DNA from 4 places in the Nitrobacter sp. genome. Region 3 is predicted to be linked to each of the others. Evidence: predicted binding sites of a transcription regulator. Region 3 holds the regulator's gene; each other region holds the start of a gene.
The links. Region 3 encodes LexA, which represses DNA repair genes until DNA is damaged. Its sites were predicted from a motif close to TGTTCNNNNTGTGTTCNG; they were not measured.
Positions count from the first base shown of each region.

Region 1: a site for LexA is predicted at 3,419-3,436, ahead of ACS3WB_RS08020 (ImuA family protein). Genes of this name have one in related genera too.
Region 2: a site for LexA is predicted at 3,637-3,654, ahead of ACS3WB_RS04830 (single-stranded DNA-binding protein). Genes of this name have one in related genera too.
Region 4: a site for LexA is predicted at 3,898-3,915, ahead of recA (recombinase RecA). Genes of this name have one in related genera too.

Region 1 is NZ_JBPPLY010000005.1:149,890-157,401, reverse strand. It holds gene ACS3WB_RS08040 (metallophosphoesterase family protein) at 1-520, opposite strand, end outside; gene ACS3WB_RS08035 (M20 aminoacylase family protein) at 745-1,917, shown strand; gene ACS3WB_RS08030 (ferritin-like domain-containing protein) at 2,005-2,502, shown strand; partial or broken gene ACS3WB_RS08025 (UdgX family uracil-DNA binding protein) at 2,660-3,283, opposite strand; gene ACS3WB_RS08020 (ImuA family protein) at 3,480-4,292, shown strand; gene ACS3WB_RS08015 (Y-family DNA polymerase) at 4,186-5,880, shown strand; gene ACS3WB_RS08010 (error-prone DNA polymerase) at 5,877-7,512, shown strand, end outside.
Region 2 is NZ_JBPPLY010000003.1:69,264-76,775, reverse strand. It holds gene ACS3WB_RS04840 (alpha-2-macroglobulin family protein) at 1-2,485, opposite strand, end outside; tRNA gene ACS3WB_RS04835 (tRNA-Arg) at 2,798-2,874, shown strand; gene ACS3WB_RS04830 (single-stranded DNA-binding protein) at 2,999-3,484, opposite strand; gene ACS3WB_RS04825 (outer membrane protein) at 3,855-4,619, shown strand; gene uvrA (excinuclease ABC subunit UvrA) at 5,079-7,512, shown strand, end outside.
Region 3 is NZ_JBPPLY010000003.1:318,225-325,736, reverse strand. It holds gene ACS3WB_RS05985 (ComEC/Rec2 family competence protein) at 1-1,000, shown strand, start outside; gene lexA (transcriptional repressor LexA) at 1,031-1,735, opposite strand; gene ACS3WB_RS05975 (molybdopterin molybdotransferase MoeA) at 1,889-3,103, opposite strand; gene ACS3WB_RS05970 (SPW repeat protein) at 3,608-4,003, shown strand; gene moaC (cyclic pyranopterin monophosphate synthase MoaC) at 3,992-4,504, opposite strand; gene trpC (indole-3-glycerol phosphate synthase TrpC) at 4,759-5,574, opposite strand; gene trpD (anthranilate phosphoribosyltransferase) at 5,584-6,597, opposite strand; gene ACS3WB_RS05950 (SurA N-terminal domain-containing protein) at 6,634-7,512, opposite strand, start outside.
Region 4 is NZ_JBPPLY010000014.1:4,093-11,604, forward strand. It holds gene gatB (Asp-tRNA(Asn)/Glu-tRNA(Gln) amidotransferase subunit GatB) at 1-973, shown strand, start outside; gene ACS3WB_RS12770 (hypothetical protein) at 1,181-1,507, opposite strand; gene ACS3WB_RS12775 (hypothetical protein) at 2,472-2,738, shown strand; gene ACS3WB_RS12780 (hypothetical protein) at 2,915-3,112, opposite strand; gene ACS3WB_RS12785 (hypothetical protein) at 3,282-3,419, opposite strand; gene recA (recombinase RecA) at 4,006-5,094, shown strand; gene gcvP (aminomethyl-transferring glycine dehydrogenase) at 5,650-7,512, opposite strand, start outside.

The sequences.
Region 1 (7,512 bases), on a different contig from region 3:
CGACGACGTTGACGAGGCCGATGAAGTGCACGCCGTTGGCGTCGAACGAGTACCAGCCCGCGCCCTTGGTGCCGCGGCCATACCGCTCGCGATATAGTTTAATTTCCTCGTCGATGAAGTCATGTTCGCCCGGCACGTAGTGCACGTCGAGCCGCGACTGCGAGATGATGCGCTCGGCATCGTCGAATTCGGAGGCTTTCGACAGGTGGGTGATATCGCCGGTGTGGATCATGAAGGACGGCTTCGCCGGCAGCGTCTTGATCTTGCCGATCGCCTCTTCGAGCGTTGCGAGCGCGTGCGGGTTGGCGGCCTTGTCGAAGCCGACATGGCTGTCGCTGATCTGCAGGAAGGTGAGGGCGGATGCGGATGCTTCGGCGGCTTGCGCCGATCCGACAATGCCGAGCGATCGCGGCACGCCGCCGGCAAGGGTCCAGAGCACGCCCGTGCCGGCCCATGTCATGCATTCGAGCACCTTGCGGCGGCTGACACCGTCGCTGTCGTGATGGTGGTCATGGCTCATCAGAAATCTCCCACGCCCGTCGTTGGGCATGCAGACCTGATCGGGGAACATGCAGATTTATTCCCGCGCCTGCATCGGGCGCGATGACGAAACGGTTACCGGCGACTTGGAAAGCCCATGGCAGGCGGCATTGATCGCTGCAAAATCGGCGTATTGGGCCGCTCATCGCGTCATGGTAATAAGGTAACAGATCAAATTCAGTCCCGACCGACCGGAACCCCGCCATGCCCATCGTCAACCGCGTTGCCGATCTGCAATCCGATATCGCCGACTGGCGTCGGGACATCCACGAGCATCCGGAACTGCTGTACGACGTGCGCCGCACCGCGGCGTTCGTGGCGGACCGCTTGCGGGAGTTCGGCTGCGACGAGGTTGCGACCGGGCTCGGCCGGACCGGCGTCGTCGGCGTCATCAAGGGCAGGAAGCCTGCCGCCGATGGTGCGGTCGGGGTGATCGGCCTGCGCGCCGACATGGATGCGCTGCCGATTCACGAGGAAACCAACCTGCCTTACGCCTCGAAGACGCCCGGCAAGATGCACGCCTGCGGCCATGACGGCCACACCGCGATGCTGCTCGGCGCCGCGCGCTATCTCGCGGAGACGCGGAATTTCGCCGGCGAGGCCGTCGTGATCTTCCAGCCGGCCGAGGAGGGCGGCGCCGGTGCTGCTGCGATGATCAAGGACGGTTTGATGGACCGTTTCAGGATCGATCAGGTCTACGGCATGCATAACCTTCCGGGCGTCCCGCTCGGTTCCTTCGCCATCCGGCCGGGCCCGATCATGGCGGCGACCGATGCCGTCGATTTCCGGATCGAGGGTCATGGCGGCCACGCTGCGCGGCCGCATCTCTGCATCGATCCGGTGCTGGCCGGATCGCAGCTTGTCGTCGCCCTGCAATCGATCGTGTCGCGTAACGTCGATCCGCTGGAATCGGCGGTCATCTCGGTGTGCGAGTTCCATGCCGGCAACACCCGCAACGTGATTCCGCAGACCGTCGAACTCGGCGGGACCGTCCGAACCCTGAAGGCCGACGTGCGCGACCAGATGGAGAAGCGGATACGCGAGGTTGCCGCCGGCGTGGCGCTGACGACCGGAACGAGGATCGATGTCAGGTTCGGGCGCGGCTATCCGGTCACGGTCAATCACGTCCGGCAGACCGAAACGGCGATGAAGGTCGCGAGGGAAATCGCCGGCGAAAGCAACGTGCATGAGACCCCGCCGATGATGGGCGCGGAGGATTTCGCCTACATGCTGGAAGCCCGGCCCGGCGCTTTCATCTTTGTCGGCAATGGCGACAGCGCGGGCCTGCATCATCCAGCCTACAACTTCAACGACGATGCCATCGTCTACGGCACCTCGTACTGGATCAGGCTGGTCGAGAACATGCTCGCTGCCTGAGGGATCGCTATTGCAAGGCTCCAGGAACATAGCCCCTCACGTCGCGTTAGGAAGCGGGAATTTCCCCTCCAACCGCGCGAGGCTACAATGACGAAAGAGAAGGACCTTCACGACCTGTTCCTTGATCAGCTCAAGGACATCTACTTCGCCGAAAAGCAGATCCTGAAAGCGCTGCCCAAGATGGCGAAGGCGGCGACATCCGACAAACTGCGGGCAGCCTTCGAAAAACACCATGACGAGACCGAAGGCCAGGTCGAGCGCCTGGAACGTATTTTCGAACTGATCGAAAAGCCGGCCAAGGGCAAGACCTGCGATGCCATCCTCGGCCTTCTTGAGGAGGGGAAGGAAGTCATGGAAGAATACAAGGGCACCGAGGCGCTGGACGCTGGGCTGCTCGCCGCGGCGCAGGCGGTGGAACATTACGAGATGGCGCGCTACGGAACCATGAAGGCGTGGGCGGTCCGGCTTGGCATGAAGGACGCCGTCAAGCTGATCGATGAAACGCTGCAGCAGGAGCGCAAGACCGACAAGGATCTGACGGCGCTGGCCGAAGCCGGTGTCAACTCCGAGGCGTTGGCTGCCTGATTTTTCGAGAAGTCCGTCATCGGCGGCTATAGCGTTTTCGAGCGAAGTGGAAACCGGTTCGCGTGAAGAAAACGGTCAAATCAAGAGCCTAGAGTCTTTCACTGTTTCCATGAAACGGTGAAAGACTCTAGGGCTGCCGATGACGGGTCGATCTGCTTCACGCCGCCTTGTCGCGGCGCAGTTGCGTTGCGGCGATTTTCAGGTCATCGACAAAACGTTCATATTCGCGCGCTCTCGCGTCCTCCTCCGGCAGCCGCAGGAGATAGGACGGGTGGACCGTCACCAGCGCCTTGTGCCCGTCGTTCGTCTCGATCAGCCGACCGCGGTTCTTATTGATCGGCGTGATCTTGCCGAAAACGCTTTGCGCTGCGGTCGCGCCCATCGCCACCACGAGCGTGGGATTGACGGTGGCGAGTTCGCGTTCATACCACTGGCGGCAGGCTCTGATCTCAGCCGTGTTGGGTTTCTGGTGCAGCCGGACCTTGCCGCGCGGCACGAACTTGAAATGCTTCACAGCGTTCGTCACGTAGACCTTTCCGCGATCGATGCCGGCTTCTTTCAGCGCGCGGTCGAGCATCTGGCCGGCGGGTCCGACGAAGGGTTTCCCCGCGAGGTCTTCCTTGTCGCCGGGCTGCTCGCCCACCAGCATGATCGGCGCGGGCGCCGGTCCTTCGCCGAACACGGTCTGCGTCGCGTTCTTCCAGAGAGGACAGGCGCGGCATCCGGCGGCTTCTTCGCGCAGACGCGGCAGGGAGAGAGGCGAGGCGGTCATGGGCGTCTCCGCTGTCGGGTTTGTCACTGAAACCTCTGAGGCAATGCCCGGCGCTGACCGGCGTTCCTTTGATGCCTTTGGATTCGTAAGCAAAAATCGTGCGCGAAAAGCTGGTTGACTCCCGGTTGCCTGATAAGCTTATTATAGAACATAACGGGAACAATTTACTCCGCCGCGAGTTCATTGTCACGAGCGGATTGCGATCATGACTGGAAACCGAAGCAGCGCAGAGACGCTTGCGCGTCTGCGCGACCGCATCGCGCGCATCGAGGCCGGTCGCGGCGGCGGAATGCCGGGCCGGGCCGCGCTCGGTCATGAAGAGGCGGATGCCGTGCTGCAGGGTGGGCTGGCGCGTGGCGCGATGCATGAGGTGTTCGCGGAAGGACGACACAGCGCGGCGGCGAGCGGCTTCATCGCGGGCCTTGCGCAGCGGGTATGCGCAAACCGGCCGCTGCTCTGGGTACGGCAGGATTTTGCCGCGCGCGAATCCGGTGCGCTGTCGATGCGCGGATGGCGCGAACTCGGTCTCGATCCGTGTCTGTTGGTGACGGTCCATGCATCAGATGTGGAGAACGCGTTGCGGACGGCGGCCGATGCGCTGGCCTGCGATGCGCTCGGCGCCGTGGTCATGGAGATATGGGGCGAGACGCGTCTGCTCGATCTCGTCGCGAGCCGCAGGCTGACGCTGGCGGCGCGGGCCTCCGGAGTCACCGGGCTGCTGCTGCGGGTGGCTGCAACGCTATTGCCTTCGACGGCGGAGACACGATGGATCGTGCGCCCGGCGCGCTCGCCGCCATGCGAGGCGTGGCAGGCATGGGGCGCACCCGTGCTTGAGACGCGGCTTGTCCGCAACCGTCATGGCCAGACCGGCCAATGGATCATGGAGTGGAAATGTGATGAGTGCCTCTTCCGTGACGTCTCGATCCGTGGCGCGCAGACGCATCCTCAGCCTGTGGCTTCCGCGTCTGCCGACCGACCGGATCGTGCGCGAGTTGTTGCGCTCCGACGGACTGGTTGAAGCCTGTCGTGGTTCGCAATTAAGCCCGACCATTATGGAGAAGAGATTTCCCCGCATCGTCGTCGCCAAACAGAACAACGCGCTGGTCATCGCCGCGCTGGATGACGCGGCCGCGCGGATCGGTCTCGCGGTCGGGTTGCCGCTGGCCAATGCCCGCGCGATCTGCCCCGGCATCGACGTGTTCGACGCCGATGAGATGGCCGACGCCAAAATCCTGAACGATATCGCCGACTGGTGCGACCGCTTCACGCCGCTGGTGGCGCTCGATCCGCCGCAGGGTCTGCTTCTGGACATCACCGGCTGCGCGCATCTGTTCGGCGGCGAGGCGGCGCTGATGAATGCGCTGTGCGGCGCGCTGACGCGGCAGGGTTTTGTCGTCAGCGCGGCGATCGCCGGCACGCCGGCCTGCGCGCGGGCGCTGACGCGTCATACCCATGGCCGGATCGTTGCGCCCGGCAAGGAGGCCCGAGCGGTTGCGGCGCTGCCGGTGTTCACGCTCGGCGCGGATGATGCGATCACGCGCGGGCTGCGCCGCGCCGGGCTGAAAACCATCGGCGATGTCGCCGCGCGCGGCCGCCACGAGATCGCGGCGCGGTTCGGATCGACTTTCACTGTGCTTCTGGAACAGACGCTGGGGCAAAGCGACGCGCCGATCAACCCGCGCAAGCCGCTGCCGGATTTTATCGTCGAGAAACGCTTCGCCGAGCCGATCGCCACCGACGGCGCGATCGCGATGACGCTGGCGAGCCTTGCGCGCACGCTCATCGCCGCGATGGAAAAACAGGGCAAGGGAGCGCGGCGGCTGGAAGCAGGTTTTTTCCGCACCGACGGCGCGGTGCGCGTCATTGCTGTCGAGACCGGACGTCCGGTCACGCGCGGCGAGACCATCGATCGTTTGTTCCGCGAGCGGCTCGACGCGTTGGCCGATCCGCTCGACCCCGGCTTCGGTTTCGATATGGTGCGGCTGTCCGCCGTCCGGACCGATCTCGTGATACAGGAGCAGCGCGACCTCGACACACATGTCAGGGACAATGACGAGGTGGCGGCGCTGGTCGATCGTCTTGCCGCCCGCATCGGCAGTCATCGCGTCGTCGTGCACCTGCCGCAGAACACCCACATTCCGGAGCGCGCGTCGCTCCCGGTGCCGGCGCAACAGCATCTTGCGGCGGCCATGCGTGCCGAATGGTTGGAGCGTATCGAGGGTGAGCCGCCGCTGCGGCCGCTGCGCATGTTTGCGCCACCGGAGCCGATCGATGTGACGGCGATGTTTCCGGATGGACCGCCGGCGCAGTTCAAATGGCGTCATCGCCAGTGTCTCATTGCACACGTCGAAGGACCCGAACGCATCGCCATGGAATGGTGGAATCGCTGCGAGCAGTCCTTGTCGCCTGAACCTGACGATGAATTCATGCGCCTGCATCCGCCACAGGGCGAGGTGGCAGTCGCCCGCGCCGACAGCAGCACGCTGACGCGTGATTATTTTCGTGCCGAGGATAGGGAAGGCGTACGTTATTGGCTTTATCGCGAAGGAATTTACGGGCGTGAAGTCCAGACGTTCCGCTGGTTCCTGCACGGGCTGTTCGCATGAAGCATCCGCGCGATAGTCCGGCCTTTGCCGAAATCGGCATCATGACCAACTTCTCGTTTCTGTATGGCGGTTCGCATCCGCAGGAATATGTGCATCAGGCGAGCGAATTGCGCCTTCCGATGATTGGCATTGCCGATCGCAATACGCTGGCGGGCGTGGTGCGTGCTTATACCGAGCTGCAAAATCCCAAAGTTCACCACAAGCCAAGACTGCTCGTCGGTTCGCGTCTCGTGTTCATCGATGGGGCGCCAGACATTCTTGTCTATCCCAGCGATCGCAATGCTTATGGCCGACTCTGTCAGTTGCTCAGCAAAGGCAAGCTGGGGGCGGAGAAGGGCGAATGTCACCTGACATTGGATGATTTGCTGGAGTTTGCCGAAGGCCAGCTTCTCGTGCTGGCGTTGCCGCATCGCTTCGAGGCAGTGGCCGCGCTTAAAGCGCTGGAGCGATTGCGGCAGAGCAGCGCGGATGGCGTCTGGCTCGCGGCAAGCCTGCTCTATCGCGGCGACGACCGTCGCCGCCTGCTGCGATTGCACCGGATCGCGACCACCGCGCGCGTGCCGCTGCTCGCAACCAACGAGGTGCTGTATCATCATTCCGCGCGGCGTCCCTTGCAGGATGTGCTGACCTGCATCCGCGAAAAGACTGTCATCGATGCCATCGGGTGCAAGCTGGAAGTCAACGCCGAGCGGCATCTGAAGCCGGTACATGAGATGGCGCTGCTGTTTCGCGATATTCCAGAGGCGATCGCCGAAACCGTGGCGTTCGCCTCGCGCATCGAATTTTCGCTCGACCAGCTCAAATACCAGTATCCCGACGAGCCGGTGCCGCCGGGCAAGACGGCGCAGCGTCATCTGGAGGATCTCACGTGGGCAGGTGTCGAAAAATATTTTCCGGAAGGTGCGGATGAAGATCTGAAAACGGTTCTCCGCAAGGAATTGGACCTGATCGCTGAACTCAACTACGCCCATTACTTTCTCACCGTGCATGACATCGTGCACTGGGCGCGCGCGCAGAACATCCTGTGCCAGGGGCGCGGCTCGGCGGCGAATTCGGCAGTCTGTTACGTGCTCGGCATTACCTCCGTCGATCCCACTAAGGTCGACCTGCTGTTCGAACGTTTTATTTCCAAGGAGCGGCTGGAGCCGCCCGATATCGACGTCGATTTCGAGCATTCGCGCCGCGAGGAGGTCATGCAGTATGTCTATCGCCGCTACGGCCGTCACCGCGCCGCGATCATCGCCACCGTCATCCGCTATCGGCCGCGCAGCGCCATTCGCGATGTCGGCAAGGCGCTGGGCCTGACCGAGGATGTGACGGCGGCGCTCGCGGATACGGTCTGGGGAAGCTGGGGCGACGACGTCAGCGACATGCAGGTCAGGCAGGCCGGATTCGATCCGCAAAACCCGATGGTGCGCCGCGCCGTCGAACTCGCCACCGAGTTGATCGGCTTTCCGCGTCACCTGTCGCAGCATATCGGCGGCTACGTGCTGACGCAGGACCGGCTCGACACTTACGTTCCGATCGGGAATGCGGCGATGGATGACCGCACCTTCATCGAGTGGGACAAGGACGATGTCGATACATTACGGATGATGAAGGTCGACGTGCTGGCGCTCGGCATGCTGACCT
Region 2 (7,512 bases), 250 kb from region 3:
TCCGTGAAGGCTTGTTCGCGGCAATCGAGAGGTCGCCATCGGAAACACGTTTGGTCGATTTCACCGGCTCGTATTCCCACGCCGAATCCTGGCGATACCATTGATATCTGCTTTCGAGCTTGAGCAGTTCATAGCGCAGGCCGTCGCGAGCGAGCGAGGTGCCGTCCGGCGCGACGAAGGCGACATCGAATGCCGCCTTGTCGCCTTCGGCAACGTTCCTGTCGGCAAACAGCGGCTTCACGCCGATCATTGCGGTGGCTGGCGCAACCGGAAGCACGAGCTTCCGCTCAACCGCGCGCCCGCCGGCTTCCGCCATGCGAATGAATATCTGCGCTTCCTGCGGTCGGGTCGATGACGGCGGCGAGGCAAGACTGACCGGAAACGTGGCGACGCCGTTTGCATCGGCTTCAGGCAGGTTCTCGATCGGTGTTCGCTCGTTGCTGGTGCTCTCCTCGTCATCGGCCACGCCGAACTGGTAGCCGGCATAACCCGGGCGGCTCTCGGCGGGAGCCACCAGCATATCGCCTTCGAGTTGCAGGCCGGATGCCGGCGCGCCGTAGAGGAAATGGCCGTCGACCTTTAGTTCGACCGGAGCCTCAGCCGTGATCTGCTTCGCCTTGGTTGTTAAGTCGAATTCGATCCTGTCCGGTACATAATCTTCGACCATGAAGGTGGTTTCGCCCACCGATCGCCCCTTCGGGTCGGTAAAGGCGCGAACCCGCCAGGTCCCGGTGGGCACGGCCGAGTTGAGCGGCAGGCTCAGGCTTCGTCCGCCGGCGCCCTGATCGGCCAGCACGGCGCGGCGGAATTCGACCCCGTCGGGTCGTTCGACCACGAGCGTCAGCGGCCCTCCGGTCACGGCGTTGCCCTGCCCGTCGCGCAACAGCGCCGTGAGGAAGACCGTTTCCCCCGAGCGATAGACTCCCCGCTCGGCATAAACATAAGCGTCGGCGCCTTCGGGCACCGTTCGACCCGAGACGCCGCGGTCGGTCAGGTCGAACGCGTTCGACTTCAGGCTCAGGAACGCATAGTCGGCCTTGTCGGTGCTCACCGTCAGCAGCGCCGGCGACAGCCCGCCTTCGCCGCGGGCGAGACCCGGCTCGAACAGCGCATGGCCGGATTCGTCGGTCTTGCGAGTCGCCAGAATCTCGTTGTTGCGGGCGATCAGGCGGACCTCCGCCTTGCCCACCGCATCGGTCGTCGCCAGCGAATTGACGAAGACGTGGATGCCGTCATTGCCGGAATAGGCGGTCAGGCCCAGATCGGAGACGATGAACCACTGGGTCGCCAGCGAGCCGGACTCCTCGTCGCTCGCCGAACCCGGCCCCTTGGGCGCGGCCGTCATCACATAGACACCGGGCTGCAGGTTTCCGAGCGCCTCATCGACCGGGAATGCAGTCGTCACATCGGCATTCAACGTGGAAGCCGTTGTGATCTCGCCCGACCAGACCTTGACCCCGCGCTCGCTGCCGAGATCCGACAATTGATAGCCGCTGAGTGTTTTCTGAAAGTCGCTGTCGATCACGGTGTTGATGAGATTGCGGTCGCCGATCCGGAATACCTGCACCGACACGGCTTGCGTGTTCACGCTAACCAGCGGAATGCCGCGCTGCCCGGTGCGCGGCAGCACATAGGCGCGCCCGGTGAAGCGGACGAATGGCTTGCGGTCCCGCACATAGACGTTGAACTCAGCGGATTTGGGCAGGCTTTCCTTGACGGTCGACGGCAGACCGGCACGCAGATTGACGTTGTAACGCTCGCCGTGCTTGAGGCCGTCGACGCAAAGCTGCTTGTCCTCCGACGACAGCGCCGGCTGATCGGTGCCGGCAAGCATCACGAACGGCGAAAAGTCGGTACGTTTGGCGAGGTCTTCCGAGAACTGGAAGCAGATCCGCGGCGAGGCAGAATCCGAATCCACGGTGTAATCAAGCAGCCGGAAGCCGTGGTCGTCGCGCATCTTTTCGTACTGCTCGCGAACGCCTGCGACCTCGCGCAGATCAAGCGACAGCCGCAGCGTGTCGAGTGCCGGACGCCACAGCTTGCGTTCCAAGAAAGTGCGGCCGAGAACGGCCAGCGCGTCGGCCTCCGCGCCGGGATCATGCGCCCGCTGGTAGGCGATGTAGGCGGCGGTGGAAGCCCGCTCCAGCAGAAACGTCTGCTCCTGGCTCGTGGTCGGTTTGATCTGGAAAATCGTCCGCGCCAGCCGCAGCCAGTTGCCGCTATCGTCGGGCGCGACGGTCGCGATCTGGCCGAGAATTTGAAGACCGCTGCGGAAATCGGATCGCTTGAAGGCAGCGTCGGCATCGGTCCGCAGCGCCGGCGCCGATTTGGTGATGATACCGGCTTCGCTCTTGATCTGTGCCTCGAGCTTGATTGCCGCGTCGGCGAGATCGTCGCGCTTGAAAGCCTTATCCGCCGCCTGCGCCGAAACCAGCCCAATCGCCAGAACCGCACAGAGTACGACGGCACGAACCATTCCGGTCATGAAAAGCTCCCTGCGCGAACAAGCGCGCGCCCTGCATTCGTACGAAGCCTGCCTCATAATGCTGCATCTGGCAGCGAAATTCGAATTTGAACAGATACCGGCAAGCTTGTGATTTTCATGTGGCTTAGGTTCAAAATTTCGCGTGAAGTATGTTCAAGGACATTGCTGCGAACCCTCCTCATTCGCTACACGCACCGGGGACACGCAAAAGGCCTCGCCCGCAGGTTCGTCGCCCGATCGTTCAGAATGGTTCGGATCGGGGCTTGGCGCGAGGACGGATTTTTCATATTGCGGTGAGGTGAGCGGTCTTAAGGTCCCGTAGCTCAACTGGATAGAGTAGCGGATTTCTACTCCGCGGGTTGCAGGTTCGAATCCTGCCGGGATCGCCACTCTAAAGTCTGAAAATGCAGACCGCGGAGAATTCTGGTCTCCGGACCGGAATGGTAGACCGGGGCGGCGCTAATGTCCGAACTCACCACTCCCTGCCCACTGATGTCCTGGAGCTGCTATTCCCTAGAACGGAATGTCGTCATCCATGTCGCTGCGACGGGCACCGGCGGCAACGGCACGGCGCTGGCCGCCGGATGAACTCCCCGATCCGAAATCGCCGCCGGTATCGTCGGATCCAAAATTGCCTCCGCCGCTGTTGCGGCCGTCGAGCATCGTCAGCGTCGAGTTGAAATTCTGCAGAACGACCTCGGTGGAGTATTTTTCGACGCCATTCTGATCGGTCCATTTGCGGGTCTGCAACTGGCCCTCGATGTAAACTTTCGAGCCTTTTTTCAGATACTGCTCAGCAACCTTGCAAAGCCCCTCGTTGAAGATCACGACGCGGTGCCACTCGGTTTTCTCCTTGCGCTCACCGCTGGTTCGATCACGCCAGCTTTCAGACGTGGCGATACGCAAATTGGCGATCGGACGGCCGTCCTGGGTCCGCTTGATTTCGGGATCGGCGCCGAGATTGCCGATCAGAATCACCTTGTTCACGCTACCCGCCATCGCCGTTCTCCCAATCTCGTCCGATTGCCAATCCAAATGCCGCCGCCGGTTCGAAACGCCGGCAACGCCTTTGCGGCAACGGTGGCGACCCTACACTCCCGTCATCGTGCGGAGAGGGTCAATCGCCGGTTATCCACCGGTCCAATATATAATGTTCCATTTTTGTTCTCAAGAGGCGACGGTCCCGGTCGGTGCAGCGAAGAGAGAAAGATCTAGCAAGCCGGCAGGCGTAACAGCGGCTCCAATTTGCCCGAAGTGTTGCATTTGGGAGACGGCTTTTTTCAACGCCGGGCGATATACAGCATTTATCGAATTCAGGGCTGCTATCAGCGCTCGCGTCCAAACGAAGTTGAAATTCCGGGGATTTGAAATGAACAAGCTACTGATCGGCGCCATTGGTGCTCTCGCCATCGGCCTCAGCGCGGCGCCTGCCGCCGCAGCCGACCTTGCAGCGCGTCATTATACGAAGGCTCCTCCTCCGATGGTCGCCGCGATCTATGACTGGAGCGGCATCTACATCGGCGCGAACGGCGGCTGGGGATCGAGCAGGAATTGCTGGGATCTGACCTTTCCGGCCGTAGGCAACGAGGGTTGCCACGATGCGACCGGCGGTACGGCCGGCGGCCAGATCGGTTATCGCATGCAGTCCAATGCTTGGGTGTTTGGCCTTGAAGCTCAGGGCAACTGGGCGGACCTGAGCGGCCGCAATGTCAGCCTTCAAAATGCTTTTGTCGCTAATGACAGCCGCCTTGACGCGTTCGGCCTGTTCACCGGCCAGATCGGTTACGCTTGGGATGCTGCCCTGCTCTATGTGAAGGGCGGCGCCGCGGTGACGTCCAACCGCTATCAAAGACTCGATACCTTAACTGCTGTTCAGGTTACAGACGACGTCAACAATACCCGTTGGGGTGGCACGGTTGGTGTCGGCCTTGAATATGGCTTCGCACCGAACTGGTCGCTCGGCTTCGAATACGATCACATCTTCATGGGCGACAGCAACCACACCTTCATCAACAACGGCGTCGCCGGGGTGCCTGGTACACCGTTTGCAACTGACAAAATTAGTCAGGATGTAGACCTTGTCACCGCTCGTATCAACTATCGCTGGGGTGGCCCGGCCGTTGCGCGGTACTGATCACATCTAATCCGAACGTCTCTCGTAATTATGGAAAGGCCGGCTTTTTGCCGGCCTTTTTTATTTGAGCGCCTCCGCTGCCTCCAGGTCGGAGCTGACAGAGGGGCGGCCATGCCGACGATGAGGGCTAGGCTATCCAGCGCAACGAAATCGTTGATGATCATCATCAGCCCTCTGGAAATCGCCCGCCGTTCTATTTACGTTCCGGACACAGCCACACACGGCGCTAGGATCCCGATTCCGAAGCTCGCATGTCCTTGCAGGAACCTTTGATGCGGGTGTCGGAATTAATGGGCCACCGGCAACCTTATGATTCGAGTGTGGTTTGGGTTCAGAAGTTCGCTTGAGGGATTTCCCGAGACAATGAAGCGGACGTATGAACCGTCACACCAGCCGGGGATTTTGCCCGGTGCGGCGCACCCGAACGCGGCGCGACTTTCGCGCCCGGAAAAGCCTGTCATGGACGAAGTCATCAAGGCGAAGCGGCAACAATCAGGTTCCGCCACGCGCGCCATCACGATCCGCGGCGCCCGCAAACACAACCTCAAGAATGTCGATCTGGAAATCCCGCGTGACAAGCTGGTGGTGTTCACCGGTCTCTCCGGCTCCGGCAAGTCGTCGCTGGCGTTCGATACCATCTATGCGGAAGGTCAGCGACGTTACGTCGAGTCGCTCTCTGCCTATGCGCGTCAGTTTCTGGAGATGATGCAGAAACCGGATGTCGACCAGATCGACGGTCTGTCGCCGGCGATCTCGATCGAACAGAAGACCACCTCCAAGAACCCGCGCTCCACCGTCGGCACCGTCACCGAAATCTACGACTACATGCGGCTGTTGTGGGCGCGCGTCGGCGTACCCTATTCCCCCGCAACGGGCCTGCCGATCGAAAGCCAGACGGTGTCGCAGATGGTCGACCGGGTGCTGGCGCTGCCTGAAGGAACCCGGCTCTATCTGCTGGCGCCGGTCGTGCGCGGCCGCAAGGGCGAATATCGCAAGGAACTGGCGGAGTATCTCAAGAAGGGTTTTCAGCGCGTCAAGATCGACAGCGCGTTTCACGAACTCGCTGACGTTCCGGCGCTCGACAAGAAGTTTCCGCACGACATCGACGTCGTGGTCGATCGCATCGTGGTGCGGTCGGACATCGGCCAGCGGCTGGCGGAGAGTTTCGAAACCGCGCTGAAGTTGGCCGAAGGGTTGGCTGTCATTGAATATGCGGATGCACCAGGCGCCTCTTCCGACGACAAGAAATCCGACAAGAAGGTCGCCAAAATCCACGACAAGAGCGGCCCCGAACGCATTCTGTTTTCGGAAAAGTTTGCCTGCCCGGTCTCCGGCTTCACCCTTCCCGAGATCGAGCCGCGGCTTTTTTCATTCAACAACCCATACGGCGCTTGCCCGAAATGCGGCGGCCTCGGCGTCGAACAGCATGTCGATGAAAACCTCGTCATTCCCGACAAGGAACTGACGCTGCGCAAGGGCGCGATCGCGCCGTGGGCGAAATCATCGTCGCCGTATTATCTGCAGACGCTGACTGCTCTCGGAAAATTCTACAAGTTCACACTGGATACCAAATGGAAAGACCTGCCGAAAAAAACGCAGGCTGCGCTGCTGCATGGCTCGGGCGACAACGAGATCAAGTTCTCATATGAAGACGGGGTACGCTCCTACGATACCAAAAAGCCGTTTGAGGGCGTCATCACCAACATCGAGCGCCGCTTCCGGGAGACCGAGAGCGAATGGGCGCGCGAAGAACTCGGCAAGTATTTTTCCGACGTACCGTGCGACGCCTGCAAGGGTTACCGGCTGAAGCCCGAGGCATTGTGCGTCAGGATCGGCGGCAAGCACATCGGCGAAATCAGCCAATTATCGGTACGTCATGCCGGCGAATGGTTCGAGACCGTTCCGAAAAAGCTGTCATCGCAACAGAACGAGATCGCTGGCCGCGTGCTCAAGGAGATACGCGAACGGCTGTCGTTCCTGCTCGACGTCGGCCTCAACTATCTGACGCTGTCGCGCGCTTCCGGCACGCTGTCCGGTGGCGAGAGCCAACGCATCCGCCTCGCCTCCCAGATCGGTTCAGGCCTGACTGGCGTGCTGTATGTGCTGGATGAACCGTCCATCGGTCTGCACCAGCGCGACAATGCGCGGCTGCTCGAAACTCTGAAGCGGTTGCGCGACCTCGGCAACACCGTGATCGTGGTCGAACACGACGAGGACGCTATCCGTCTCGCCGATCATGTACTCGACATCGGTCCCGGTGCAGGCGTTCACGGCGGCCATATCGTCGCGCAAGGCACGCCGGCCGACATCATGCGAAACCCGAAGTCGCTGACCGGCAAATATCTCACCGGCGAACTAGCGGTCGAGGTGCCGGAACGGCGGCCGCCGAACCATCGCCGCACGATCAAGGTGGTCAATGCGCGCGGCAACAATCTCAAGAATGTCACCGCCGAAGTTCCGCTCGGCCTGTTCACTTGCATCACCGGTGTCTCCGGCGGCGGCAAATCGACGCTGCTGATCGACACGCTTTACAAGGCGATCGCGCGCAAGCTCAACAACGCGAGCGAGGGCGCCGCGCCGCACGATCGCATCGAAGGGCTGGAGCACATCGACAAGATCATCGACATCGACCAGTCGCCGATCGGCCGCACGCCACGCTCCAATCCCGCGACCTATACCGGTGCCTTCACGCCGATCCGCGAATGGTTTGCCGGCCTGCCGGAATCCAAGGCGCGCGGGTATGAGCCGGGCCGCTTCTCGTTCAACGTCAAGGGCGGCCGCTGCGAAGCCTGCCAGGGCGACGGCGTCATCAAGATCGAGATGCACTTCCTGCCCGACGTTTACGTCACCTGCGACACATGCAAGGGCAAGCGCTACAACCGCGAAACGCTGG
Region 3 (7,512 bases):
GACGCCCGATCACTCGCCGACCGCGCGCGCCGCGCTATGGGGCGGCCGGGAAATCGTCACGCTCGCGCTGGCCTCGTTCGTCGCCGGACTCGCGACCACGCCCTATGCCGCGTTTCATTTCCATCGCGTGACGCCCTATGGCGTGGTCGCGAACCTGCTGGCGATGCCCGTTGTCTCGGCGCTGGTGATGCCGGCGGGACTTCTCGGCCTTGCAGCCATGCCGTTTGGCTTGGATGGCGTGTTCTGGCGGCTGATGGATTTCGGCATCGAATGGATGATCGCCGTGGCCCAGTGGGTTGCGGCGCTTCCCGGCGCCATTGGCCGCATGGCGGCGTTCGGAACGGGACCGCTGATCGCGGCGACGGCGGGCATCATTCTGCTCGGACTGCTCAGGACGCCGCTGCGCTGGAGCGGCGCGGCCATCATCGGGCTGGCGATCGCCTGGTCGCTTGCGGTAGCGCAGCCGGACATTCTGGTCTCCGCCGACGGCCGCAACGTCGGCGTGCGAGGTGGTGACGGCCGCCTGCATCTGATCAGCACGGGCAAGGACGCCTTCACCGTCAAGGAATGGCTGGCGGCCGACGCAGACAGGCGCGGGCCCGCCGATCCTTCGCTCGCGGAGGGTGTTTCCTGTGACGACGCAGGCTGCGTGGTCAAGGCGAGCGACGGCGGAATTGTCGCGCTGGCGCGGCGGCCGGATGCGATGGAGGACGACTGCCTGCGGGCGGCGGTGATGGTGACGGCATGGCAGGCTCCAGAGGGATGCCTCGCGCAGGTCGTCGATCAGGAGCGACTGCGCCGGAAAGGCGCTCTGGCGCTGCGGCGGGGCCCGGGCAGCGCAAACGGCTTTGTCGTCGATGCGGTCAGGCCCGAGCGTGTCGACCGGCCATGGTCGCCAGCCCCCGCCGATGAAAAGCCAAAGTCGATCGGCGATCGAGCGGAGCCCGCGCGTCCGATCGATGCCACGCCCGCGGCAGACGATCTCCAGCCCGACGATTGAGCGGACTGCCGGCGATCGCTATTCGCCGGATCAGTACTTGCGGTAGATGCCGATCAGCTTGCCCTGGATCTGCACGCGGTTCGGCGGAAGGATACGGACCTCGTAAGCTGTGTTCGCGGGCTCGAGCGCGATCGAGGCCCCGCGGCGGCGGAAGCGCTTCAACGTTGCTTCCTCTTCGTCGATCAGCGCAACGACGATGTCGCCGGTTTCCGCCGACTCGTTGCGCCGGATCAGCGCCAGGTCGCCGTCGAGAATTCCGGCTTCGACCATCGAGTCGCCGCGCACCTCAAGCGCGTAGTGCTCGCCATTGCCGAGCATGTCCGGCGGAACGCTGATGGTATGGCTGCAGGTCTGCAACGCTTCGATCGGCGTGCCGGCCGCGATGCGCCCCATCACCGGAACGGCGACAGGGCGGTCCGCGGCGTCGTCGACGTTGCCGCTGGGCCGGCGGACCTTGCCGAGATTGCCTTCGATGACGCTCGGCGTGAAACCGCGCCGGCCACCGCCGCCGCCGGCGGCGAGCTCCGGCAGTTTGATGACCTCGATGGCGCGCGCGCGATTGGGCAGGCGGCGGATGAAGCCGCGCTCCTCCAGCGCCGTAATCAGGCGATGGATGCCCGACTTGGAGCGCAGATCGAGTGCATCCTTCATTTCATCGAACGAGGGCGGAACGCCGGATTCCTTCAGCCGTTCGTTGATGAATCGCAGGAGTTCGTACTGTTTGCGCGTGAGCATGCCGACTTTAGTCCCCGATTGATGGCGCCCGCCGTCCGATTCCGATAACGATGGCTCGCAATGTCATGAGTTCTCGAAACAAATCATGAACGAACACTATATGTTCGATATGTGTTCCGCAAGTGTTTAATTTAGCGTCAACGGAGCGAGGTTTTACGACAACGCGAGTTTGATGATGTCGCACGGTTCACCCTTGCGGGCGGCGGGTGCGAACGGCGCGCGGACCACGAGCGCTTCCGCCGCGGCGAGATTGCCCAGCAACGAACTGTCCTGATGACCGACCGGCGTCGCGGTCGGCAGCCCCTCGGCCGAGTACGCCAGGCGCGCGCGCAGGTAATCCTGCCGTGCCTGATTGGAGGCGAGGTCCTTGCCGAGCAAAGCGCGTTCAACGCGATGGCCGACGTCCTCGCGCCCGGACAGTGCGCGGATCAACGGCACCATGAACAGGAACGCGCAGATATAGGACGAGACGGGATTGCCGGGCAGGCCGATCACGCGCATCGGGCCGAGCCGCCCGTGCATCATAGGCTTGCCTGGCCGCAGCGCGATCCGCCAGAACGCGATCTCCACGCCTTCGGCGTCGAGCGCACGCTTGACGAAGTCATGGTCGCCGACCGACGCGCCGCCGGTGGTGACGAGAATGTCGGCGCCGCTGTCGCGGGCGCGGCGGATGGCGGTCCTCGTTGCGTCCAAGGTGTCGGCGACGACGCCGAGGTCGAGCGCCTCGGCGCCTTCGCTGCGGGCGAGCGCGCGAAGCGCGTAGCCGTTGGACAGGATGATCTGTCCGGGGCCCGGCGTTGTGCCCGGCAGGACCAGTTCGTCGCCGGTGGCGAGCACGGCGACCTTCGGACGGCGATGCACCGGCAGGTCCGGGTAGTTCATGCCTGCGGCCAGAGAGAGATGGCGGTCGGTGAGATAGCTATGGGCGCGCAGCAGCACGTCACCCTCGCGAAAATCGACGCCGGCGGCGCGGATGTTCTTTCCGGCGGCGGTGGCTTCCTTGAGGATGACATGCTCGCCGTCGCGTTCGGTGTCTTCCTGGATCACGACGGTATCGGCGCTGTCCGGCACCACGCCGCCGGTGAAAATCCTCAAAGCCTCGCCGGCCTGCAGCGCCCGCGCGAGAGGCCGTCCCGCGGCGATCTCGCCGATCACATGCAGCCGCGCCGGAATCGTCGCGATGTCGGCGGCGCGCACCGCATAGCCGTCCATCGCCGACATCGCGACCGGTGGCTGGGTGCGGCGCGAGGGAAGGTCGCGTGCCAGCACCCGGCGATGGGCGTCGTCAAGGCCGACCATTTCTTCCGGCAGCGCTTCGACTCCGGCAAGAACAGCCGCTAAGGCGTCGGCAACCGCCATCAAGGGCATGACCATTTTCTCCCAGGGTCCCACCGGTCCGATTTCCGGGATCGGCGGGAGGCTGTGCGAACGTTACAATCAAAGAACTGCTGGCAAACATAGATTGCCAGATGGGTTTTTTAGATTTGGCGTCCGCCTTGCGAGGCTGCCGCCGGTCGGCTGGATCGTCGAAGAAACGAGCACGCTTCGCCGGCGTAGGACCTCATCTACAGAACTTGCGATCCGCAGACAACGTTCGCCGAACATTGCGACGGGCCGTTCAAACGGGTTCGCCCTGCTGAGGGCCGCCTCACCGGCAAGGGCTCAACTGTCTGATGAACTCCCGAACCCGAATCCTATCGAGATCATCGGGTTGGCGACATTTTCTGATTCGAGATCAAAACGCCCATGAAGGGTAGACAAACCTTAATGAGGGAACGACGGAACCGTCCGAGGCCGGGTCGGTTGTTCGAAAATCGGGAGGGGTGATTCGGGCGAGGGCAATGGTTGGAGGGCGCAGACAAGGAGGCATCCATGAAGTGGAAAAAATGGCGACGGGAATCGATCCTCGACGTCTACAATCTCGTGCTGGCTCTGGGCCTGTTTGCGACTCCCTGGTTTCTCGCGCGGGCCACAGCGACGACGGACCTCGATATCTGGGCCAGCGCCGCGGCGATCGGCGTGATCTCGGTGGCGGCGCTGCTGGCGTTCGCCCGGTGGAAGGAATGGGCCAACCTGCTGCTCGGTCTCTGGCTGATCGTCTCGCCCTGGGTTTTGGGCTTCGCCCATACCCGCGCCATGCACTTCAGCATTGGCATCGGCGTTGTGGTCGCGTTCCTGGCGGCGCTGGAAATCTGGCTGGTCTATGACAAGGAGGATGAGGCTCGCCGCCTTGCGCAGGCCGAGCATGACCGGCCGCTATTTCACTGACGGAGCCTCCGTCACGAGGTAGTGGCCGGACTTGCCGCCCTTCTTCTCGACGAGGTGAATGCCTTCGATCCTCACCCCGCGTTCGACGGCCTTGATCATGTCGTAGATGGTGAGACAGGCGACGGAGACGGCGGTCAAGGCTTCCATCTCCACGCCGGTCGGGCCGGAGACCTTGACGCTGGCCTGCACCCGGCAGCCCGGAATTTTTTTGTCGGTCTCAATGTCGAGCGTGACCTTCGACAGCGCCAGCGGATGACACAGCGGGATCAGGTCTGAGGTTCGCTTGGCCGCCATGATGCCGGCGATGCGGGCGGTGCCGAGCACGTCGCCTTTCTTGGCGTTGCCGCTTTCGATCAGCGCCAGCGTTGCTTTCGTCATGACCACCACGCCTTCGGCGACGGCGACGCGTTCGGTCGCGGGCTTGGCCGAGACGTCGACCATCCGCGCTTCGCCTTTGGCGTCGATGTGGGTGAGGGCGGGTTCGTCTTTCTTGCTGACCATATGCGTCCTTTACCCGCCCCTTGAGGGGAAGGGTCGGACAGCGGAGCCGTCCGGGGTGGGGTGAATGTCGTCCGGAAGAAACCCGAACATGGTGCGCATTTTGTTAAGCCACGAGTTGTCGGCAACCATCAGGCACTTCAATGGCTGGAATATCACCCCACCCCGATCGCCCCGGACAACGCTATGCGTTGCTCGGCGCGACCGACCCTCCCCCTCAAGGGGAGGGTGAGGCCGAAACGCTATGCGCCACTTCCTCATGGTTTCGCCGCGTCCGCCTCGTTCCGCGCCAGCAGTGTGCGGGTCGCGGCGGTGACGTCGGCCTGCCGCATCAGGCTTTCGCCGACGAGGAAAGTGGAGATGCCGACCCGCTCGAGCCGCGCGAGGTCGGCTTGTGCGAAGATGCCGCTTTCGCCGACCAGCAGGCGGCCTTTCGGCACGAGCGGCGCCAGCGCTTCGCTGGTCGCGAGCGTCGTCTCGAACGTGCGCAGGTTGCGGTTGTTGATGCCGATCATCGGCGAACGGAGTTTCAGCGCGCGATCGAGTTCGGCGCGATCGTGAACCTCGAGCAGCACGTCCATGCCAAGATCGAACGCCGCCGCCTCGATGTCTGTCGCCGTCGCATCGTCGAGCGCGGCCAGGATGATCAGGATGCAGTCGGCCCCATGCGCGCGGGCCTCGGCCACCTGATAGGTATCGAACATGAAATCCTTGCGCAGCACCGGCAGCGACGTCGCGGCGCGGGCGGCCGTCATGAAATCGAGCCGGCCTTGAAAGGAGGGCGCATCTGTCAGGACGGACAGACAGGCCGCGCCGCCGGCCTCGTAGGCGCGCGCCAGCGCCGGCGGATCGAAGTCGGCGCGGATCAGCCCTTTCGAGGGCGAGGCCTTCTTGATCTCGGCGATCAGGGCATGGTCGCCGCGGGCGTGTTTTGCGCGGATGGCCCCCACGAAGCCACGCAGCGGCGACGCTGCTTTGGCGGCTGCCATGACCTCGGAAGGCGGACGCGCACGCTTGGCGGCTGCGATTTCCTCGCGCTTGTAGGCTTCGATCTTGGTCAGGATGTCAGCCATGCCACGTCGTCAACCGTTGGATACCGCGATCAGCCGCTTCAGCTTGTCCATGGCCGCGCCGCTGTCGAGCGATTTCGCGCCGAGCGCGACGCCGTCCTTCAGGTCCTTCGCTTTGCCCGCAACGATCAGGGCCGCCGCCGCGTTGAGCAGCGCGACGTCGCGAAAAGCGCCAGGCTTGCCTTCAAGCACGCCGCGCAAGGACGCTGCGTTCGCCTCGGCGTCTCCGCCCTTCAGCGCATCGCCACCCGCGCGGGACAGTCCCGCGTCATCCGGCGTCACCTCGAACGTGCGGATGTTGCCGTTTTCGAGGGTCGCCACGAATGTCGGGCCGGTGAGGGTGATCTCGTCGAGTCCGTCGGAGCCGTGCACCACCCACACCGAATCCGAACCGAGGTTCTTGAGCACCTGCGCCAGCGGCTCAACCCATTTCCGCGAGAACACGCCGACCATCTGCCGCCTGACGCCGGCCGGATTGGACAGCGGGCCAAGCAGATTGAAGATGGTGCGGGTCGCGAGTTCGACGCGTGTCGGGCCGACGTTCTTCATCGCCGGATGATGCGTCGGCGCGAACATGAAGCCGATGCCGGCCTCGCTGACGCAACGGCCGACCTGTTCGGGCGTGAGGTCGATCCTGATGCCGAGCGCGGCGAGGCAATCGGCGGCCCCTGATTTCGAGGACAGCGCACGGTTACCGTGCTTGGCGACGGGAACGCCCGCGCCGGCGACGATGAAGGAGGCGCAGGTCGAGACGTTCACCGAGCCCGAGCCGTCGCCGCCGGTGCCGACCACGTCCACGGCATCCGCCGGCGCCGTCACCCGCAGCATCTTGGCGCGCATCGCCGCGACCGCGCCCGTAATCTCGTCGACGGTTTCGCCGCGCACGCGCAACGCCATCAAAAGGCCGCCCATCTGCGAGGGCGTCGCCTCGCCGGACATCATGCTGTCGAATGCCGACGCTGCCTCCTCGCGCGTCAGCGTCGCGCCGGTGGCGACTTTTCCGATCAGGGCCTTGAGATCGTCCATCGAATGCTTTCGGGAATATGGGACGCCGTCGATCCGTTAGTTCGAATTGGCGCCGGTGACCTGCGCCACCGCCGCCTGATTGATCGTGGTGCCGATCTCGGTTTCGAGTCTGACGATGTACTGGCCGACGTCCTCATCGGCCAGGGCGCGCTGCAGGCTGTCCTTCAGTTTCTTCATTTCGTCGGAGGCGGGATCGAGCGGCTGTACCTTCACGTCGGTGACACGGAAAACCACCCAGTCTTCAGGGCCCGCGCCGGGCGCCTGTCCGGCTCCGTCCTTGGCCGTGCGGAATACCGCGGCGATCACGGCGCCCGGCAGGCCGCCCGCCGTGCCGTCGCGCTTGATGTCGCTCGCGCTCTCGACCTTCAGACCGAAACCGGCCGCCTCGTCGGCGAGCTTGCCGCCCTTATCGAGCTTGCGGACCATGTCCGTCGCCTTGGTCATCAGCCGGCTGCCGATCTGTTCGTCGCGCCATCCGGCCTCGACCTTGTCCTTGACCTCGTCGAGGGTGCGCTCGCGCGAGGGCGTGACGCCGAGCACGTCGAACCAGACGTAGCCGTTATTGCCGATCTGGAGCGTTTCGTTGTCGACGCCGACATCGCTGGCGAAAGCCTGCGCGATCAGTTCGACGCCCGGCGGCAGCCCCGTGACCGGTTTGCCGTCCGGCGCGCGTCCGGAACGGTCGACGGCATCGATGGTGACCGCGGTGAGGCCGAGCTTCTTGGCGGCCTCGACAACGCTCGCCCCGCCGCCGCGCTCGTCCTCCATCTTGTTGTGGAGGTCGTTGACTTCGGCGCGCGCGCGATCGACCGCAATATCGTGTTTCAGTTTCGCGGCGACGCCGTTGTAGGTCGGCTGGTTGCCGGGTTCGATCTTGCCGACCTTGACCAGCGCGACACCGAACTTTCCCTGGAT
Region 4 (7,512 bases), on a different contig from region 3:
CAAGCCGGATATGCGCTCGTCGGAACAGGCCAGAGCCTATGTGACGAAACTGCGGTCGATCCTGCGCTATCTCGGCACCTGCGACGGCGACATGGAGAAGGGCAGCCTGCGCGCCGACGTCAACGTCTCGGTGCGCCGGCTAGGGCAGCCCTTCGGCACCCGCTGCGAGATCAAGAACGTCAATTCCATCCGCTTCATCGGTCAGGCGATCGAACACGAGGCGCGACGCCAGATCAGCATCCTCGAGGATGGTGGCAGCATCGACCAGGAAACCCGGCTGTTCGATCCGGACAAGGGCGAGACCCGCGCGATGCGCTCCAAGGAAGAGGCGCACGACTACCGCTACTTTCCGGATCCCGACCTGCTGCCGCTGGAATTTTCGCAAGACTTCGTCGATGCGCTGAAGGTCGACCTGCCGGAATTGCCCGACCAGAAGAAGACGCGCTTCATCGGCGACTTCGGTCTGACGCCCTACGACGCCGCCGTGCTGGTCAGCGAACACGAGAGCGCCAACTTCTATGAGGCGGTGCTGGCGGGGCTTGCGAATGCGCGCCGCGACGGAAAGCTGGCTGCCAACTGGGTGATCAACGAACTGTTCGGGCGGCTCAACAGGGAAAGCCGGGGAATTGCGGAATCGCCGGTATCGGCATCGCAGCTCGCCGCGATCCTAGACCTGATCGGCGAAGGCACCATTTCCGGCAAGATCGCCAAGGATCTGTTCGAGATCGTCTGGACCGAGGGCGGCGACCCGCGGGCGCTGGTCGAAGCGCGCGGGATGAAGCAGGTCACCGACATGGGTGCGATCGAGAAGGCGGTGGATGACATCGTCGCCGCCAATCCGGACAAGGCCGCGCAGGTCCGCGACAAGCCGCAGATGATCGGCTGGTTCGTCGGTCAGGTGATGAAGGCGTCCGGCGGCAAGGCCAACCCGCAAGCCGTGAACGATCTGCTCAAGACCAAGCTCGGTCTGTAGTCGTCATCCGCCCCGCTGCCGTCGATCGGTGCTTCAACATTGCGTTCGTCTGCATGTGCGCAGTCTGTCGGCGATGCGATGCATGCTGGTCCGGCGCGTGGCCGCATTGTCCGAAGGATGCAGGATGCGGAGCGAGACGTTGGGCGATGCTACGCTCCGTCTGCTCGCCGAAATTGCAGTCGTGTGTGCGCGCGTTGTACGCCGGCATCACACCGTGATGACGTGACGATAGCTGCTCTGGTTTTGCGAATCGGATTTCACGATTCGCAAAAAGCGCAGCTTCACGGGCACCGAATGGCAATTTCCCGGATTGGCGTGAAAATATTTTTGTTGCCAAAAGTTGCGACTCGGAGTCCGCGCTACGACGATCGTCACGGGCGCAGCGACTCGGCGTCGTGGGTCACACGCGTCTGTCGTTACGTTGCGAAGTGCAGAATGATGCTGCGGCACAGCCACTTCCTGAAATGTCGACATTTGTCGATGCAGGTTTTTCGCTGGTTGAGCTCGCTGCTCATCGCCGAATATGCGCAGCATTCTAAAATGCGTCGTCGCTGCGGCGGCATTTGTCTGTCAACACTTCCTTAAGTGGGACACTGTTTTTTTCAATGTGTTGGTGTATTCGAAGGATGTGCATTTCGATTCCCGAGTGCACGCAGCGACTAAGCCATCTCACTAACCCCTGGAGGGCAACATGGCCAAGAAGGCGAAGAAGGCAAAAGCTAAGAAGGTCAAGAAGGCGAAGAGCGCGGTGAAGAAGACTGCGAAGAAGACCCGCAAGGTCGCCAAGAAGAAGAAGTAAGCTCGCGTGATGGAATCGCCGGCGGATGCCGGCGACGTCGCAAGAGCCGAAGAGAGTTTGCCTCCAAGAGCAGATTTTCAATCCAGGCTCCGGTCGACGAGAGAGGGTGTCGGCGAGACATCAGGTCAAACGGTCGGATCGTCTGTCCCGGGAGCTCCCCGTGACAACCGGTCCGAGGGAAGATCACGGTGAGTTCACCTGGGGTCTTCGTTCGATGCGGATGTCAATGTCCGCAGTCACCAGCGGCCTCGGCTGCGGTGAGAGTTGGTCCTGACGTGTTCACCGACGCCCTCGTCCTGCCGCCGGCGTGGCTCAGCCCCGGTGTTGCTGTTTCCCCATTGTTTGAATCGTTGCCGCCACCGCGGTGACCGCGGTTTCACCGCGATGCGCGTTCAGCGCTGCCGGACCGGGCTCGGCTCTGGCGATGGTTACCGGTTTGCCAAGCACGACAGTAAACCGAATTCCGCGGAATCAGGAAAGTCTCCGAAAAACAAAGACTTTTTCGATTCCACCGGGTGGTCCTCGCACTGAGCGTTCACGTTCGATTCATCGCAATGCTTAAACTGCTCTTCAAATTTTACCGCCATGGTCTGCGCGTCTGGACGGCACGCCGGTGAACGGCGGTCGGGACCAGCGGGGACGACGACAAGTGGATGGGGCCGCGCTCGAAGCAGGGCGGTTATAAAAAGGAACAGAGGAATGTTTCAGGGGCATATCGATTTCGAGACGGCAGCGCCGGTAGGCGCTGACACCATTCAGAATATTCTGTTCGAACGCGGTTTGTACTGGGCGAGCGGCCGGGCCGGTCTGGTCGACCTGGTGGCCGCGCACAAGTGGTTCAATCTCGCAGCGCTCAAGGGCCATACCGAAGCGATCGCGATGCGTCGGGAAATCGCGGCGCTCATGTCCGAGGCCGAGATTGTCGCAGCACAGCGCGAGGCGAGGGCCTGGATGACCGTGCATTGATCCGCTCTCAGGCGCAACTTCCGGCAAGCCTCACGGACGGTTCGGCTTGGTCCTGGCTATAACGCGGCGCCATGCTTCGTCCCCGTCGCTATCGCGACAAGGGACTCGCGTTATTCGTGCGGTTTGCGAAATCCGTTTTGAATTGGAAATCAGCGAGCCGTTTTGAGTCGCATCTTTTAAGCGGGGCAGGCGCCCTGCAGGACGCCGTTCGCCTGACCATAGAAGCCGGCGGCTCCTGCGGAGTTCCCCAGCGAGTTCAGGATGTCGCCGACCGATATGTAAATCTTGCTGACGGCAATCGCAGTCCGGCAGTCCATGCCGCCGGCAACTGCTTCGAGATTGGTGTCGTTCAGTTCGCGCATCTCGGTGTGCATGTCTCTCTCCTGTTTTGAAGGAGAGGCCGTCCCCTCGTGATCAACGTCGCAGGAGTACGACGCGCCGGTCTTCGTCGCTGTGACGGATGTCACAAAGCGGACAGGGCACCCGCGAGTTTGAACCGCGAGGTCGATCGTTGCTGACCTGAAATCTGACCTAGCCGTCGCTCTATATATAGATGCCGAACGAGTGGCCGAGAGCTCTCGCCAACGAGAAGCCGGCACGGGTCAATGTCCCGTTGTTGTAATTCTGATCCCACTGGTTGATCACAACCAGCGCGACTGCCAGCGCGAAAATCATCTTCATGATGGTACATTGACACCAGAGTCTTAAGATTAAATTAGGACTGGCGGCTGTTGGGTCCGGGTGCTGTTTTCGAACATTCCCGGCAGAGAAGGTGCCTGGTCGAAGTAGGGCCAATACCGGCAGAGAAGGTGCTGTCCTAATGCTGACGTCAAAATGAAAAAGGCCGCCCACTGAGGCGCCTTGCGGGTTCCAAAATGGGTGAACGATCAAGGGCTCCAGAGACGGACGAAGACGCCGCAAAGCTCTCCTTGAATGAGCTTAATGAATGGATCAGCCGCGCTGAGTTTCGCGCATGTCGTCTCAGTCTGTCAGCTTCGCTCAAGAAGTCTGCAATGAAACGACTCGTCTGGCTGGAATCTCGGCGCGAAACGTTGCATGGCGTCCCGGCTCCTAAACGTGGACGTTTTTGAACTTAGGACACTTTCCAAATCAACTTAGGACACTGAGGGTCAAATACGGACAGTACCGTAGAGAAGAAAAGAACATATTGCGAACTTAGAACAAATAGGGTACATGTGGTTTCACCTCATCATCCACGGCCATTCGTTGTCCCGTCTGCGAATCCCGTTCATAAGGAGCCCGGCCCATGTCCCAAGCTGCCCTGCGTATCGTCGAAGGATCTTCCATGGATAAGTCGAAGGCCCTATCCGCCGCGCTCTCCCAGATCGAGCGCCAGTTCGGCAAGGGCTCGGTGATGAAGCTCGGCAAGAACGACAAGTCGATGGACGTCGAGGTGATTTCCTCGGGTTCGCTCGGCCTCGACATCGCGCTCGGCGTCGGCGGCCTGCCCAAGGGACGCATCGTGGAAGTCTACGGTCCGGAGTCCTCGGGCAAGACCACGCTGGCGCTGCATGCGGTCGCCGAGGCGCAAAAAAAGGGCGGCATCTGCGCCTTCATCGACGCCGAGCACGCGCTTGACCCGGTCTATGCCCGCAAGTTGGGCGTCAATGTCGACGATCTCCTGATTTCGCAGCCCGATCACGGCGAGCAGGCGCTGGAAATCGCCGATACGCTGGTGCGCTCCGGCGCGGTGGACGTGCTCATCATCGATTCGGTCGCAGCGCTGGTGCCGCGCGCCGAACTCGAGGGTGAGATGGGTGACGCGCTGCCCGGCCTGCAGGCGCGGCTGATGAGTCAGGCGCTGCGCAAGCTCACCGCCTCCATCAACAAGTCCAATACCATGGTGATCTTCATCAACCAGATCCGCATGAAGATCGGGGTGATGTACGGATCGCCGGAAACCACCACGGGCGGCAACGCGCTGAAGTTCTATGCGTCCGTGCGCCTCGACATTCGCCGCATCGGCGCGATCAAGGAACGCGACGAGGTCGTCGGCAACCAGACCCGCGTCAAGGTGGTGAAGAACAAGCTCGCGCCGCCCTTCAAGCAGGTCGAGTTCGACATCATGTACGGTGAAGGCATCTCCAAAATGGGAGAGATCCTCGATCTCGGCGTCAAGGCGGGCATCGTCGAAAAATCCGGCGCCTGGTTCTCCTATGATAGCCAGCGCATGGGGCAGGGACGCGAGAACGCGAAGGCGTTTTTGCGGTCCAATCCCGACATCACCGCCAAGATCGAAATGGCGATCCGGCAGAATTCAGGGCTTATCGCCGAGCAGATTCTGGCCGGCAGCCCCGAGCGTGATGATGACGAGGAGGAGCCGGCCGAGGACTGAGGTTGGTCGGTTGGGTATTTCCGGGACGCGGGCTGGTGCAGCCCGGGTACGGTGCGATCCGCAAAGACGGGAATCCTTTGTGGAAGCGTCTCGCGCCTCTCGGAAGCAACGGGCGCTGTGGATGTTGAGTTGCCGACATCCCCAGCGTCCGTTTTTGTTTTTCATCCCTCGGGAGACATCTTCAGCACGCAACGGCTTTGCTTACGCAACTCCGTGGTCGAGCGGAAAGCACATGCGAGCGGAGGCGAAACACAAAAGTCGTCATCGCCGCGAAAGCGGAATACCCGGTAATCATATTGGGCTTGAGGTCGACCGGGCACGCTTTGGTTACGGGACCGCTCGCCGGAGCCTGTCATCGGACCGGCGAAGCCGGCTCCTTCGAGGCGACGTCGCCTCGATTTCAGCCATAGCATTTCAGCCATGGCGTTTCGAGCGAAGCCTCCGGCCTGGCCCGAGGATAGATGCCGGCTTGCGTCAAGAAAACGCGTCAAAACAAAATCATGAGCCTGGCTTCTGATTTCGTCAGAAGCCAACTCTTGGATGGCGATGACCTTGTTACTCCGCAGCCTGGGCGTAGTCTTCCAGCGGCGGACATGAGCAGACCAGGTTGCGGTCGCCGTAGGCATTGTCGACCCGTCCGACCGGTGGCCAGTATTTGTCCGAGCGCGATGTGCCGGCCGGAAAGCAGCCCTGGGCGCGGCTGTAGGGCCGCGACCAGTTATCCTCGGCGATGTCGTGCACCGTATGCGGCGCATGGCGCAGTGGCGAGGACTCGACGCTCCAGTGTCCGGCCTCGATCTCGGCGATCTCGTTCCGGATCGCGATCATGGCGTCACAGAATCGATCGAGCTCTGCTTTTGCCTCCGATTCGGTCGGCTCGATCATCAGCGTTCCCGGCACCGGAAAACTCATGGTCGGGGCGTGGAAGCCGTAGTCGATCAGCCGTTTGGCGATATCGTCGACGGTCACGCCGGTTTTAGCCTTCAGCGGGCGGGTATCGATGATGCATTCATGCGCGACGCGGCCCTTCACGTTGCGGTACAGCACCGGAAAGTGCGGATCGAGGCGCTGCGCAATATAGTTGGCGTTGAGGATGGCGACTTCGGTGGCCCGCGTCAGGCCTTCGCCACCCATCATCAAAATGTAGATGTAGGAGATGGTCAGGATCGAGGCCGAGCCGAACGGCGCGGCCGAGACCGGTCCGACCGCGGACGGTGTTGCGCCGTCGGTTACGGGATGGCCGGGAAGGAAGGGCGCGAGGTGCGCCTTCACGCCGATCGGGCCCATGCCCGGGCCGCCGCCGCCATGTGGAATGCAGAAGGTCTTGTGCAGGTTGAGGTGGCTGACGTCGGCGCCGTAATCGCCGGGCCGCGACAGGCCGACCTGCGCGTTCATGTTGGCGCCATCGAGATAGACCTGACCGCCATGGCCGTGCACGATGTCGCAGATGTCGCGGATATGCTCTTCGAACACGCCGTGGGTCGAGGGATAGGTGATCATGATCGCGGCGAGCCGGTCGGCATGCTGCGCCGCCTTAGCCTTGAGATCGTCGACATCGACGTCGCCCCGCGCATCGCAGGCCACCACCACGACCTCCATCCCCGCCATGTTGGCGGAGGCCGGATTGGTGCCGTGCGCGGAAGAGGGGATCAGGCACACCGTGCGGTGGCTGTCGCCGCGCGCCGCGTGATAGCCGCGGATCGCCAGAAGCCCGGCATATTCGCCCTGTGCGCCGGAGTTCGGCTGCAGCGAAATCGCATCATAGCCGGTGATGTCGAGCAGCCATCGTTCGAGTTGTTCGAACAGCGCATAATAACCCTCCGCCTGCTCGGGCGGCGCGAACGGATGCAAACTCGCGAATGCAGGCCACGTCAGCGGAATCATTTCCGTGGTGGCGTTGAGCTTCATCGTGCAGGATCCGAGCGGGATCATCGCGCGATCGAGCGCGAGATCGCGGTCGCTGAGCTTTCGCATGTAGCGCAGCATCTCGGTTTCAGAGCGGTGCGCGTGAAACACCGGATGGGTCAGATAGGATGTCCTGCGCCCGAGCTCGGCAGGCAGCAGGTCGGAGGCGTGGGGTTCGACGTCGGCATAAGACAGCGCGCCGCCGAATGCGCGCCACACCGCTTCGACGATCTCCGGCGTGGTGAGCTCGTCGAGCGCGATGCCGAGCGTACGGTCGGCGTTGATCCGCAGGTTGATGCCCTGGCTGAGCGCACGGATGACGATCTCGTCCTGTCGGTCGTCCGCCTTCACGATGAGCGTATCGAAGGTTGCGCCGTTGAGCGGCGCGAAGCCGAGCCGCGTCAGGCCGGCCGCCAGCGTCGCGGTATGATGATGCACGGTGCGCGCGATCTGCGCCAGCCCTTCGGGACCGTGATAGACCGCGTACATCGACGAGATCACCGCCAGCAGGAC